DNA from 3 places in the Clostridium senegalense genome. Region 1 is predicted to be linked to each of the others. Evidence: riboswitches for the same ligand, from Rfam matches in the RefSeq annotation. Region 1 holds a riboswitch; each other region holds the start of a gene.
The links. Region 1 has a riboswitch for lysine ahead of kal (3-aminobutyryl-CoA ammonia lyase). Riboswitches for the same ligand answer to the same signal wherever they lie in the genome.

Region 1 (4,226 bases):
TTCAGCTCCTAAAGCTGCTTTTGCAAATCCTGTTGCCATTGAGAAGAAGTAAACTGTTCCTCCATCTCTAACAGGTAATATTGTTGACATTTCTGTATTTTGTACATTTACACAGTTAAATGAAACATCAACTTCTTTTCCATTGTTATGAGCTAAAGCTTTTTCCATAACTTCAACTGGTTTAGTTGCGTCTCCTATAACTATTTCTAATGTTGGTCCAAAGTCTAATTTTTTAAGTCTTGCAGCTTCATTTTCATCTCTAACTAATGCAATAACTTTTCCTGTTGGTCCAACTCTTTTAACTGCTTCATAACAGCAAAGCATTCCTGATTTACCAGCTCCACCTAGTATTACTACTGATTCACATGGTTTAACAAGTTTTGCAACTTGTGCTGGTGCTCCAGCTACATCTAGTGCAGCTAATGCTAATGTTTCTTCCATATCTTCTGGAAGTTTTGCATATATTCCACTTTCAAATAATATAGCTTTTCCTTTTATTTGAACTCTGTCTATTTCTGGTTTAATGTCTATTATTTCTTCTATTTTTAATGGAGTTAATGATAAAGATACTAATGTTGCTATCTTATCTCCAACTTTTAAATCTATTTTTCCATCTAATTCTTTTCCTATTTTTTCTATAGTTCCTATTAACATTCCGCCTGATCCAGTTACTGGATTTTGCATTTTTCCTCTTTCAGCAACTATTTCTAATATTTTAGCTTTTATTTTTTCAATATCGTGTCCTGCTTCTTCTTCTATTTGTGTAAAACTAGCAGAATCAATATTTAAAGCTTGTACATCTATTAATATCTCGTTATCATAGATGTTCATATCATTGCTTATTTTTAATGCTGGTTGTGGTAATACACCTTTTGGTTCTATAACTCTATGTGTTCCGTATTTGCAACCTTTATTCATAATTATCCCCTTTCAAAATCACGTTTTTCAACACGTTTTTTCTATCCGTTTTTTATAATATTTCTCTATATAATTAAATTCCCCAAAATAACTATATTAAATCTAACCCTAATTTTTACCTTATTAACTTAATGGTTTAAGGTTTAATAACTCTCTAGCTTCAGCTGGTGTTGCTATTTCTCTGCCTAATTCTTTTGCTATTTTAGCTACCTTTTCAACTAATTGAGCATTAGATTCTGCTGGCACACCTTTTGATATATATACATTATCTTCAAATCCAACTCTTACATGTCCTCCAGCAAGTATTGACATTGCAGCTAATGTAAATTCATTTCTGCCTATTCCTGAAACTGTGTAAGTGCTTCCTGCTGGTATACTATCTTTCATGAATAAGAAGTCTCTCATGTCTGCACTTATACCACCATTTACACCCATTACAAAGTTAAAGTGCATAGGTTTCTTAATAAATCCCTTTTTCTCTAATCTTATTGCCATATCGATCATACCTTTATCAAAAACCTCTATTTCAGGCTTTACATCAAAAGCGATCATTTTTTCTCCAAATTCTTTTATTGTATTTTCTGTATTAACAAAAATTTCGTCTCCACCAAAGTTACAAGTACCACAATCAAGTGTTGCCATTTCTGGTTTCAATTCAACTGGTTGAAGTCTTTCTGCATTAGACATTCCAACCGCTCCACCTGTTGATGGTTGAATTATAACATCTTTACATCTTTTTCTTATTTCATCAATACAAGCTTTAAATCTTTCCTTACATTGAGTTGGTTTACCGTCGTCTTCTCTAACGTGTAAGTGAATTACACTTGCACCTGCTTTATATGCTTTATATGCTTCTTCACCTATTTCTTCAACAGTATAAGGAACATTTGGATTATTTTCCTTTGTTACTTCTGCTCCACATATAGCAGCTGTAATAATTAACTTATCCATATTTTTCCCCTCTTTTCAAAACACATTAATAATTTAATTTGGCGTCTGTATACACATACAAATAAATTATTGTTATTTTTTTAACAAGTTTTTTATAACTAAACGTTATCATAGTATGTTTAAAATTTTACTTTATCCAGTTAGTCTTTAGAACTTCCCTGTAATAAAGGTTTTTCCCATAATCTATTGATATTTTTAACCCTTTTAAACGTTCTTATTGAAATATTAATATATTAAACAATTTACTAAATCTTTTTATATAAAACTTTCATTCTATTTCTTATTTATTATTTCCTATTTTCTTTTTTTGTCTTTTGGTACTACACAAGTTCCGCTAGCTTTACAAACAACTATTGGTTCTTCTAATACGTCACAAGCTGAATCATTTATATCTGGTCTTGGAACTATAACTTTTCTAGCTTCAAAAACCATTTTTCTTGAACTATTTCCTACTTTAACGATTTCACCTACAGCTTCTATATAATCCCCTGCATAAACTGGTGCTAAAAATTCTACGCTATCATAAGCTTTGAATAATCCTTCATCACCATCATTGATAATTAATAATTCTGTTGCTACGTCTCCGAATAATTGTAACATACGAGCACCGTCAACTAAGTTTCCGCCGTAATGTGCATCATGAGCACTCATTCTCATTCTAATAATAGATTTCATATGTAATCCACCCCCATATAATAATTGAAATACAATGTTTTGTATAAAATAATTTTATACAAAATAAAAAAGCACTGAAAATTTCAGCACTTATCAGAGCATTATATAACATATTCTTTTAATTTCAAAAGATTATATAATACCCATTGATGCAATGAAATTTAACATAATTCATCACACAAATAGCGCACCATAAAATCTTATGACAGTTGCAGAAATATCCTTTCTACACCCAAGATTAAACTTAAGAACAACTTTAATCTTTCGGCAAATAAACCCTTCACAATTATTATCAGTGGTTCTTCACTTTATCACATAATTGTTAGCCTATTATTTGCTCCTCTATTTATGTACAATATTTAGTTTGGCTATAGAATAAATTTTAACGGCAATTTCACCGTCTATATATATTATAATATTCATTGTTTTAAAAATCAATATTATTTTCAGAAAATTTTATTTTGTTTCGACAATTTTAAGTTAAGTTAAGTATTTTTCGATTAATTTTTTATATATTTTTTCGTATATTTGAAATTAAACAACTTTTAGTTTAGTATCATTTTAATTTTTTTCAAATATTTTATTGAGCTAAAGTTTCATTTTTCATCATTTTACTATCATAATATCTTATTTTTTACATATTACTCAATTTTTAACTTAGATTATTCTGTCTCCTTCAATACTCGATATTAGACATAATCACTTTAGTTTTTATGATTAAATTAATATTAAAACTTTAAAAGTTGAAGAAAAAATCAGACAGGACTAAAATTAATTTTAATCCTGTCTGATTTCATAATTCTAATTGTATTTATTTAATATCTAAAACCCTAAATATGTCTTTTACTGTAACAGTTAAATTTACTTTTTTATCTTCACCATCTATTGTACCTATAAATTTATAAATACCAACTTTATTGCTATCTAAAGCAGTGCTATTCCAAACAATATTAAACTCTTTTGTAGTATTATCACTCATTGTAGCCTTAACTGTTGTAGGGAATGTAAATTTATCACCTTTTTCTATTACCGCACTTATGTCATCTAATTTTTCTATTACCGGAATTACTTTAACAGTTAAAGTAACTTCTTTACCCATAGCTACTCCAGTATAAGATTTTGTTCCTATTTTTGATGTATCAATCGATCTTACATCCCATTCAGCAAAAATTTCTTTTTCTCTTCCGTCTGTAAGTAATGCTGTCACTGTTGTAGGTAATTTAGCTTGTGATTTATGTTTTACTTCAATATCTTTATCTATAACATATTTTATTTCTCCATAGCCCATTTCCTTTTTTAACGTATCCATTACAGAATCATTTATTACAGTTTGTCCACCTAATATATATATTTCTTTTGACATTTGACCTCTTATATATTCAAAATTACCATTTTCTATAATGCTTCCATTTGTTAATATTAATGGTGACTTAGTTTTTCCTGCTAAGGCACTACCTGCTAAGGCATCAGGATAATTCATACCAGTTGCAACATAAGCAGTATCAAAGCTTATATCACTAATAAACTTTTTAAATATATTAGCATTTGTTTCAAATCTATTTGCACCTGAAATTCTTTCTATATTTTTAAATTCATTTGCCACATTTTCAGAAACTGCTGATGTTCCTCCAATCACATAGCTTTTTGAAATACTATTTTCTGTTATAAAGTTTTTCACCTCT
Region 2 (4,226 bases), on a different contig from region 1:
CAAATTTTTATCTCTTTAACTCCACCAATTGTATCACCATACCAACGATAATATTTTTCATAATTTTCAATCATTTCTTCAAATATATTCTTTTTTTTCTTAGCAAGATATTTAACAAGGAAATACCTTACTGGGGTTACTACCATCACTAAAATACTTAGTCTCCAATCTATAACTATTAACCCTACAATTCCTACCATAATTCTAAAAATACTTGTAACAATATAAAATGTACTTTGGTTAGCTATTTGAGATATATTATTGATATCAGTTCTTAAATTACTCATTATTTCTGCATAATTTGTACTACAAAAAAAATCCATTTTAAGTTTTAAAGTATGTTTAAAAGCTTCTTTTTCAAGATTATATGACAATATATTTTCTATATAAGAACGATATTTAGTTTCAACTATACCCAGACATTGAATAATAATTATTAACATCAATGTATATATAGAATATTTTGTAATAATATCAAAATTTTTCATAACTAACCCTTCGTCTATTAACTTTTGATTAATAAACGGAGTTATTAAACTTAAAGCAGATGATATTATTATGCAAGTAATAACTAGTATTATTTTCCACTTATATGGTTTAAATAATTGTATTATCTTATTTATTATTTCTTTGTCATCTTTTTTTATATTCATAAAATCTTTCCTTTAAAAAATTATTTGACATGTATATTTTTTCTTGTGACTAAAATAATATATAAAAAAAATATATATGTCAAATAATTATATTAAAATAATTTTATTGAATAAATGTAATTTTATTCATATAATTATTAAAAAAAATTTTATTTTATTAAATTTTTTTATTATTAATGATAATTTATTTAATATAATATTATAATTTTAAATATTTTTTTTGTTTCACTGTTTTCAAATACATAAAATGTAATTTTTAAAGTAATTATTATAGAAAATATTTATTGTTGTAAAATTATAAAATATTTATAAAATTCATTTTTAATTAATATTTATTCTAAAATTTTTAAATTTAAAATAGATAAGTTTTAACTATTAATATTTCGAATAGTTGTATATATCTTTTTCTGTTTATTTCGACATCTTAACTAATAATAAACTTTAAATAACCTATTGTAGCTCTTACAAATTAATTTTTTATATTTCTATATTTTTATAAACCCACAATTTTAATTTCTAAAATTGTGGGTTTAACTTTAACATTCTATTTTTTAATTTTTTTCTTTTATACTACTTCTAATTTAAATAAATCTTCATAGCTTTGTCTTTTACATATTAATTTACTTTTTCCATTTTGTACTGATACTACTGCTGGTTTTGTTATTTTATTGTAGTTTGATGCCATTGAATATCCATATGCACCAGTTGATGAAACTATTAATATATCTCCACTTTTTATGTCCATAATATTAGTATCTGTTATAAGTATATCACCACTTTCACAACACTTACCTGATATTGTAACTTGGTTTTTTCTCTTTTCCCCTATTTTGTTAGCAATTGCACATTCATATCCTGCTTGGTATAAAGATGGTCTTATATTATCTGTCATTCCACCATCTACACTTACATAAGTTCTTATACCTTTTATATGTTTCATAGCTCCTACTGTATATATTGTACTTCCCCCATTTGCTACTATTGACCTTCCTGGTTCTATTATTAAAATAGGTACTTTTATATCAATTTTTTTACATACTTCCTCTGTTTTTTCTATTATAGCTTCACAGAATATTTTTATTGTTTTCGGTTTATCTTCTTCCGTATAATAAACCCCAATCCCTCCACCTAAATCTACTTCTTTTATATCTATATTATAGGATTCCTTTATTTCTTTTACTAAGTTCATCATTATTTTAACTTCATCTAAATACGGCTCTACTTCAAATATTTGTGACCCTATATGCGCATGTATCCCTACCAACTCTATATTTTTATAATTATTCAATTTCTCTAATGCGTTATATAACTCTCCATTTGATAACGTAAATCCGAACTTAGAGTCAATTTGTCCAGTTTTTATATATTCATGTGTGTGCGCTTCTATTCCAGGAGTTATCCTAAAGTAAACAGCTTGCTTTTTACCTTTTTCTTCACAAATTTTTTCTAATAATTCTAATTCATAATAGTTGTCTACAACAAATCTTCCAACTCCTAGTTCTACACCCATTTTTATTTCTTCTATTGTTTTATTATTTCCATGAAATAATATTTTTTCCATAGGGAATTGGGCCTTATATGCTGTATATAATTCTCCTCCTGATACTACATCAAGATATAACCCTTCTTCATTTATTAACTTACACATATATATAGGTAAAAATGCTTTACCTGCATAAGCCACTCTATTATTTTCTTTATTTACTCTAAAATGTTTTACATACTCTCTACAGTTATTTCTAACTAACTCTTCATCAAATACGTAAAGTGGTGTTTGATATTTTTCTCTAAGTTCTTTACAACTTACACCCCCTATATACAATTCATTTTCTCTTACCAACATAGTTCCTTGTAATTTCATAATAGTTTCCTCCCAATTTTTGGTATTTTGCTTTTGCTACAGGGTGTGTATATCTTTTTAAATATAAAAAACCCCTTAAGTAACACTTAAGGGGACATAAAATCAATATAAATATACCATTTATTCCTCAAATGTAGCTCAACACAATTTAAACTTGTGACAGTTATGCATATATTTTATACATACCCAGGTATATAACCTTAAAGCATAAGTTATATCCTTCGGCGATAACTCCTTTTCCAATAAATCATTGTGCTTACCTCATTATTGGTACTTATAACTATCGCGACCTCTACAATCAATATTCTTTTATTTAATACGTTATTTTACATATGATTTTTATATTTGTCAACAGTTTTATATTTTATTTAATATAAATCTATTTTATTTCTACTTATATTTGTACTAACAAACTCATATGCAAATCTTTTTATAAAATATTTATTTTCTATTATTAACCTAAAATAATTAATCTGATTTTATTTAACTAAATTTTTATAAAAAGGAGCTATTGCTCCATTAACTTTTACAAGTTAATTTTGCAATAACTCCTTTATTTTAATTAAAATACTATTTTGTAGCTTCTTTAGCTGTTGGAAGAATTACTTCAACCTCAGAATGTGGACGAGGTATTACATGAACTGATGTTAATTCTCCAACACGTTGTGCAGCAGCAGCTCCAGCATCTGTAGCAGCTTTAACAGCTCCAACATCTCCTCTAACCATAACAGTTACAAGTCCGCCTCCAACATATTCTTTACCTATTAAGTATACATTTGCAGCTTTAACCATAGCGTCTGCTGCTTCTATTGCTCCTACTAAACCTTTTGTTTCTATCATTCCTAATGCATCGTATTTCATTTGAAAATCCTCCTAAATATAGTTATTTTTTTATTTTATTTTTAATTATAAACTCTTATTTTAATGATATTACCTTTTTAATTATAAACTCTTATTTTAATCTTGTGGTTTTCTTATTTTACTATTGTTATTTTTGATTTTGAGTTAATGCCCATTGCATTAGCTTCTTCTATGTCAAGATGGCATTCAAGCTTTGAAGTATCATTAGCTCTAATAGCGACGTTGCTATATGTTCCGCCTCTTAAATCATCAAATTTTATTGATACTATCTCTCCATCACACACGCCTAAATTTTTAGCATCTTCAGGTGTCATATGAATATGTCTTTGTGCAACTATTAAACCTTCTTCTAGCTGAACAGAACCTTTTGGTCCAACTAGTGTAATTCCAGCTGTTTTGCTTAATTCTCCAGACAATCTTACATATTGTGCTGCTCCAAGTTTAATGCAGTCTCCCATTAGCACTTCAATTTGAGACTTACTTCTTGCTGGTCCAAGGATTCTAATCTTTTCAATGGCACCTTTTGGTCCACAAATTGTTATAGTTTCCTTGCATGCATATTGTCCAGGTTGAGATAAATCTTTAAGTTTTGTAAGGTTATAACCTTCGCCAAATAAAGTATTTATATCTTTTTGTGAAAGATGTGCATGTCTATTAGAAACACCTACTGGAATTTCAGATGAATTTCCACCAATTGTAGCATTTGATCCTTTATCCTTTACAGCTTCTAATAAAACCTTTAGTAATTCTTCATAATTTTCCATTAGTTGTTCCCCTTCATAGTAGCAATTATTTGATTAACTAAGTCTAAAAGTTCTTCATTTTTTCCGCTTTCATTCTTAGCTTCGCTA
Region 3 (4,226 bases), on a different contig from region 1:
GGAAACGTTCACAAGATATTACATAGAAGATGGATTATCATCTAACGAGACCAGATATATTTATTTTGATAGTAAAGATAATATGTGGATTGGGTCAAGAAATGGACTAACTTGCAGGGATAAGAATGGAGTATTTAAAGAAGAAAAAGAAATTTTTAAAAAGGGTGGATTGACAGATGAATTCATAACATCTATATATGAAGATGATAAAGGAAATTTATGGATTGGAGCTGCCTTAAATGGTGGAATTATAAAATATAATAGAGAAAAAGGAACAGTGAAAAATTATACAAGTCATATAGTGGATGATAATTGTTTAAGTATGAATAGTGTTAAATGTATAAGGGGAGATGATGTAGGAAATTTATGGATAGCCACTAATTATGGATTAAATAAATTTAATCCTAAAACAGAGGAGTTTACAGTATATACAGAAAGTGAAGGATTATCTAATAATTTTGTTTATGGTCTTCTTATAGATGAAGAACAAAATCCATGGATGAGTACTAACAATGGTATGTCAAAGTTAGATATAAAACAAAATAAATTTTTAAAATTTAATGTAACAGATGGATTGCAAAGTAATGAATTTAATTCTTATTCTATGTTTAAAAGTAAATCAGGAGAAATGTTTTTTGGTGGAATTAATGGATTTAATACATTTTATCCTAAAAATCTGAATCAAGATAATTATATTCCAAAGGTAGTTATTAAAGAGGTTTTATTTAATGGAAATATACTAAAGTATAATAAAAACATTACACTTAAATATAATGAAAATCACTTTAATGTAGAATTTTTTCTTCCAGAATACAATAATACATCTAAAACTGAATATTGCTATAAATTAAATGGATTTGATAAAGAATGGGTATATTGTAAAAATAGAAATTACGGTAATTACACTAATATACCACCAGGAAAATATGTATTTACAGTTAAAGCAAGAAATACTGCAGGGGTTTGGAGTGAGGAAACTAAGTTATCGATAAATATAATGAATCCGCCTTGGAAAACTCCTATTGCATATTTTATTTATATTTTAATATTAACTTTACTTATATATATAATATGGAATTATGTAAATATATTAGAAAAGATGGTTCATCAAAGAACTTTGGAACTTAATACAAAATTAAAGGAAAATAAAAAATTATATGACAAATTAATAGAGACAGAGAGATATAAAAATAACTATTTTATTAATTTATCGCACGAATTAAGAACTCCATTAAATGTTGTTATGTCTACACTTCAACTTTTAAATAGGTTTACTATAGATAGAATAGCAATACAAAATGAAAAAATGATATACTATTTAGATGTCATGACAAAGAATTCTAATAGATTGCTAAGGCTTATAAATAATATAATTGATACATCTAAGATTGATTCAGGAAGCTATAAAATTCATATACAAAAGGTAGATATAGTTTATTTAGTTGAGGAATTAGCGTTATCTATGAAAGAATTTATAGAGGATAAAGGCATAGAGCTTATAATTGATCCTGAGATTGAGGAAAAGATTATAGAGTGTGATCCAAGTGATATTGAAAGATGTATTATTAATTTAATAGGAAATTCAGTTAAATTTACTAATAGAGGTGGACTTATAGAAATAAAGATATTTGATAACGGTGATACTGTTTCAATATCTGTAAGAGACACTGGTGTTGGTATAGACAAACAGAATCATGAAAGTATATTTAATAGATTTTCACAAGCTTATGATAAATCGTCAGAAGAGCATGGAGGAAGTGGGCTTGGATTAACACTTACAATGCAATTGATAAAACTTCATAAAGGAACTATTGAGTTGAAAAGTGAATTAGGTAAAGGAAGTGAGTTTATAATAACTTTGCCACTTTATCAATAATGTTTAATGAATGAAAAAAAAGAATATATATTTAATTCTGAAAAAGATAATATCTATTGACTTAAAAGTTTAAAGGATGCATAATAATACATATATTAAAAGTAAATAATTAAGATAGAGGAGCAAAATTAAAGAGTATTATTATGGAGATAAGCACGATGAAGTAATAAGAAAGGGAATTTTGCCGAAGTTAATAGTGTATGCTTTAAGGCTATTGGCTGGTTTTATATAGAATATATATAAAACTGTCACAAAATATTTTGTGGAGGGCTATTACTTTATAAACTTTGAAGATTATTTTTAAAAGGAATTCGAAGCCATAAGTATATGCTTATGGCTTTTTCTTTTTTAAAATGTGAATAATTATTCAGTTTATTCAATGTGTATGTATCTTGGTTAATTACTTATGGGAATTAATAATTGAGCAGTTATTATGGATTACCTAATAAAATGCCCATAAGGAGGAAGCGTAATGAAAAACAATGAAGAGTTACAAAGAGGTTTAAAATCACGACACCTAAACATGATTGCAATGGGAGGTGCAATAGGGACAGGCATATTTCTTGCAATGGGGGATACCATACATAAGGCAGGGCCAGGAGGCGCACTAATAGCATATGGGTTAATTGGTGTTATGGTATATTTTTTAATTACTAGTTTAGGTGAAATGGCTACATATATGCCTATATCTGGTTCTTTTAGTGCTTATGCAACAAAATTTATAGATCCATCATTGGGATTTGCACTTGGTTGGAATTACTGGTATAACTGGGCAATAACAATAGCTGCAGAGATGGTAGCTGGTGGTTTGATAATGAAATATTGGTTTCCAGATGTAAAGCCGGTTATCTGGAGTATTGTATTTTTAACTATAATAGTAGGGTTGAATTTATTATCTTCTAAAGCTTTTGGTGAATCAGAATATTGGTTTGCTAGTATAAAAATTATAACAGTAATAATATTTTTATTAATTGGAGTTTTAACTATTTTAGGAATAATAGGCGGAGAAAAAATAGGATTTAAAAACTTTACTGCAAATGGAGGACCTTTTGTTGGAGGGAAGAATTCAATATTTATGATTTTTTTATTAGCTGGATTTGCTTTTCAGGGAACAGAACTTGTTGGTGTTGCAGCAGCTGAAAGTGAAAATCCAGAGAAAACTATACCTAAAGCAGTAAGTACTATATTTTGGAGAATATTAATATTCTATTTAGGAACGATTGTTATTATTGGGGCTATAATACCTTATACAGAGTTAGGAGTAGAACAGAGTGCCTTTACGGTTGTTTTTGAAAGGGCAGGAATATCTATGGCTGCATCAATAATGAATGCTGTAATTTTAACATCTATATTATCAGCAGGAAATTCTGGAATGTATGCATCAAGTAGAATGTTACATGCTATGGCTAAAGAAGGAATGGCACCAAAAACTTTTGCAAAAACCAATTCAAAAGGAGTTCCTGTTAATGCTATAATATTAACTACTTGTATTGCATCAATATGTTTTTTAACAGGAATTTTTGCAGAAAATACAGTTTATGTGTGGTTAGTAGCGGCATCAGGATTAGCAGGATTTATAGCTTGGGTAGGTATTGCACTTTGTCACTATAGATTTAGAAGAGCTTATATAGCACAAAATAAAAAATTATCTGATTTAAAATATAAAGCTAAGTTATACCCATTAGGACCAATTATTGCATTGGTAATGTGTGTAATAATAATAATAGGACAAGGATATAGTTATTTAAGTGGGGATACAATAGATTGGCAAGGATTGATAGCATCTTATATTGGATTACCATTATTTATAATTTTATATGGTGGATATAAAATTAAAAATAAGACTAAAGTAGTAAAATTAGAAGATGTTGATTTGAAATATAATGAAAAAGATGAAAATAATAATAAAATAGCATAATTAAAAAGTAGATAGTGGAGAGGATAATAAAATTGAACAAATATTTTATTTGAAATTATATTATAACTTTATGGTTGTAACCTAAGCCTAAAAAAACTCTTCACTATCTATTAATTACATGTAATATTTAAATTTTTCTTTAATGTATATGTGAATGGAATTATGTTATTGGCAAGATATCCTTCAAAAAATATGTAGAATGATAGTGTAGCAGCTATGAAATAATGTGATTTAATGGTATTATTATACTAATAATAAATTATAAATTCTAAATATTTTGATTAAAATAATAAAAGAATTTAAATTATCTAAAAAAATTATATAGTTATACGTAAGACATATTATTAAAATACATAATATGTTTTAACAGGGCTTTAAATAGGGGGTTGTGGGAATATGCGAAGAAGTTATCCTTGTATAGAAGTAGATTTG

Region 2: another riboswitch for lysine. It lies ahead of lysA (diaminopimelate decarboxylase); the one in region 1 lies ahead of kal (3-aminobutyryl-CoA ammonia lyase).
Region 3: another riboswitch for lysine. It lies ahead of KQI36_RS11820 (amino acid permease); the one in region 1 lies ahead of kal (3-aminobutyryl-CoA ammonia lyase).

Annotation. Positions count from the first base shown of each region.
Region 1 covers NZ_JAHLNC010000011.1:7,045-11,270, forward strand. The annotation lists gene kdd (L-erythro-3,5-diaminohexanoate dehydrogenase) at 1-918, opposite strand, end outside; gene kce (3-keto-5-aminohexanoate cleavage enzyme) at 1,042-1,869, opposite strand; gene kal (3-aminobutyryl-CoA ammonia lyase) at 2,164-2,544, opposite strand; lysine riboswitch at 2,720-2,897, opposite strand; gene KQI36_RS15535 (cell wall-binding repeat-containing protein) at 3,356-4,226, opposite strand, start outside.
Region 2 covers NZ_JAHLNC010000001.1:1,008,425-1,012,650, forward strand. The annotation lists gene KQI36_RS04740 (ABC transporter ATP-binding protein) at 1-653, opposite strand, end outside; gene lysA (diaminopimelate decarboxylase) at 1,219-2,514, opposite strand; lysine riboswitch at 2,641-2,817, opposite strand; gene eutM (ethanolamine utilization microcompartment protein EutM) at 3,085-3,375, opposite strand; gene KQI36_RS04755 (phosphate propanoyltransferase) at 3,489-4,139, opposite strand; gene KQI36_RS04760 (acetaldehyde dehydrogenase (acetylating)) at 4,139-4,226, opposite strand, start outside.
Region 3 covers NZ_JAHLNC010000006.1:167,517-171,742, forward strand. The annotation lists gene KQI36_RS11815 (ligand-binding sensor domain-containing protein) at 1-1,876, shown strand, start outside; lysine riboswitch at 1,984-2,157, shown strand; gene KQI36_RS11820 (amino acid permease) at 2,349-3,794, shown strand; gene orr (ornithine racemase Orr) at 4,191-4,226, shown strand, end outside.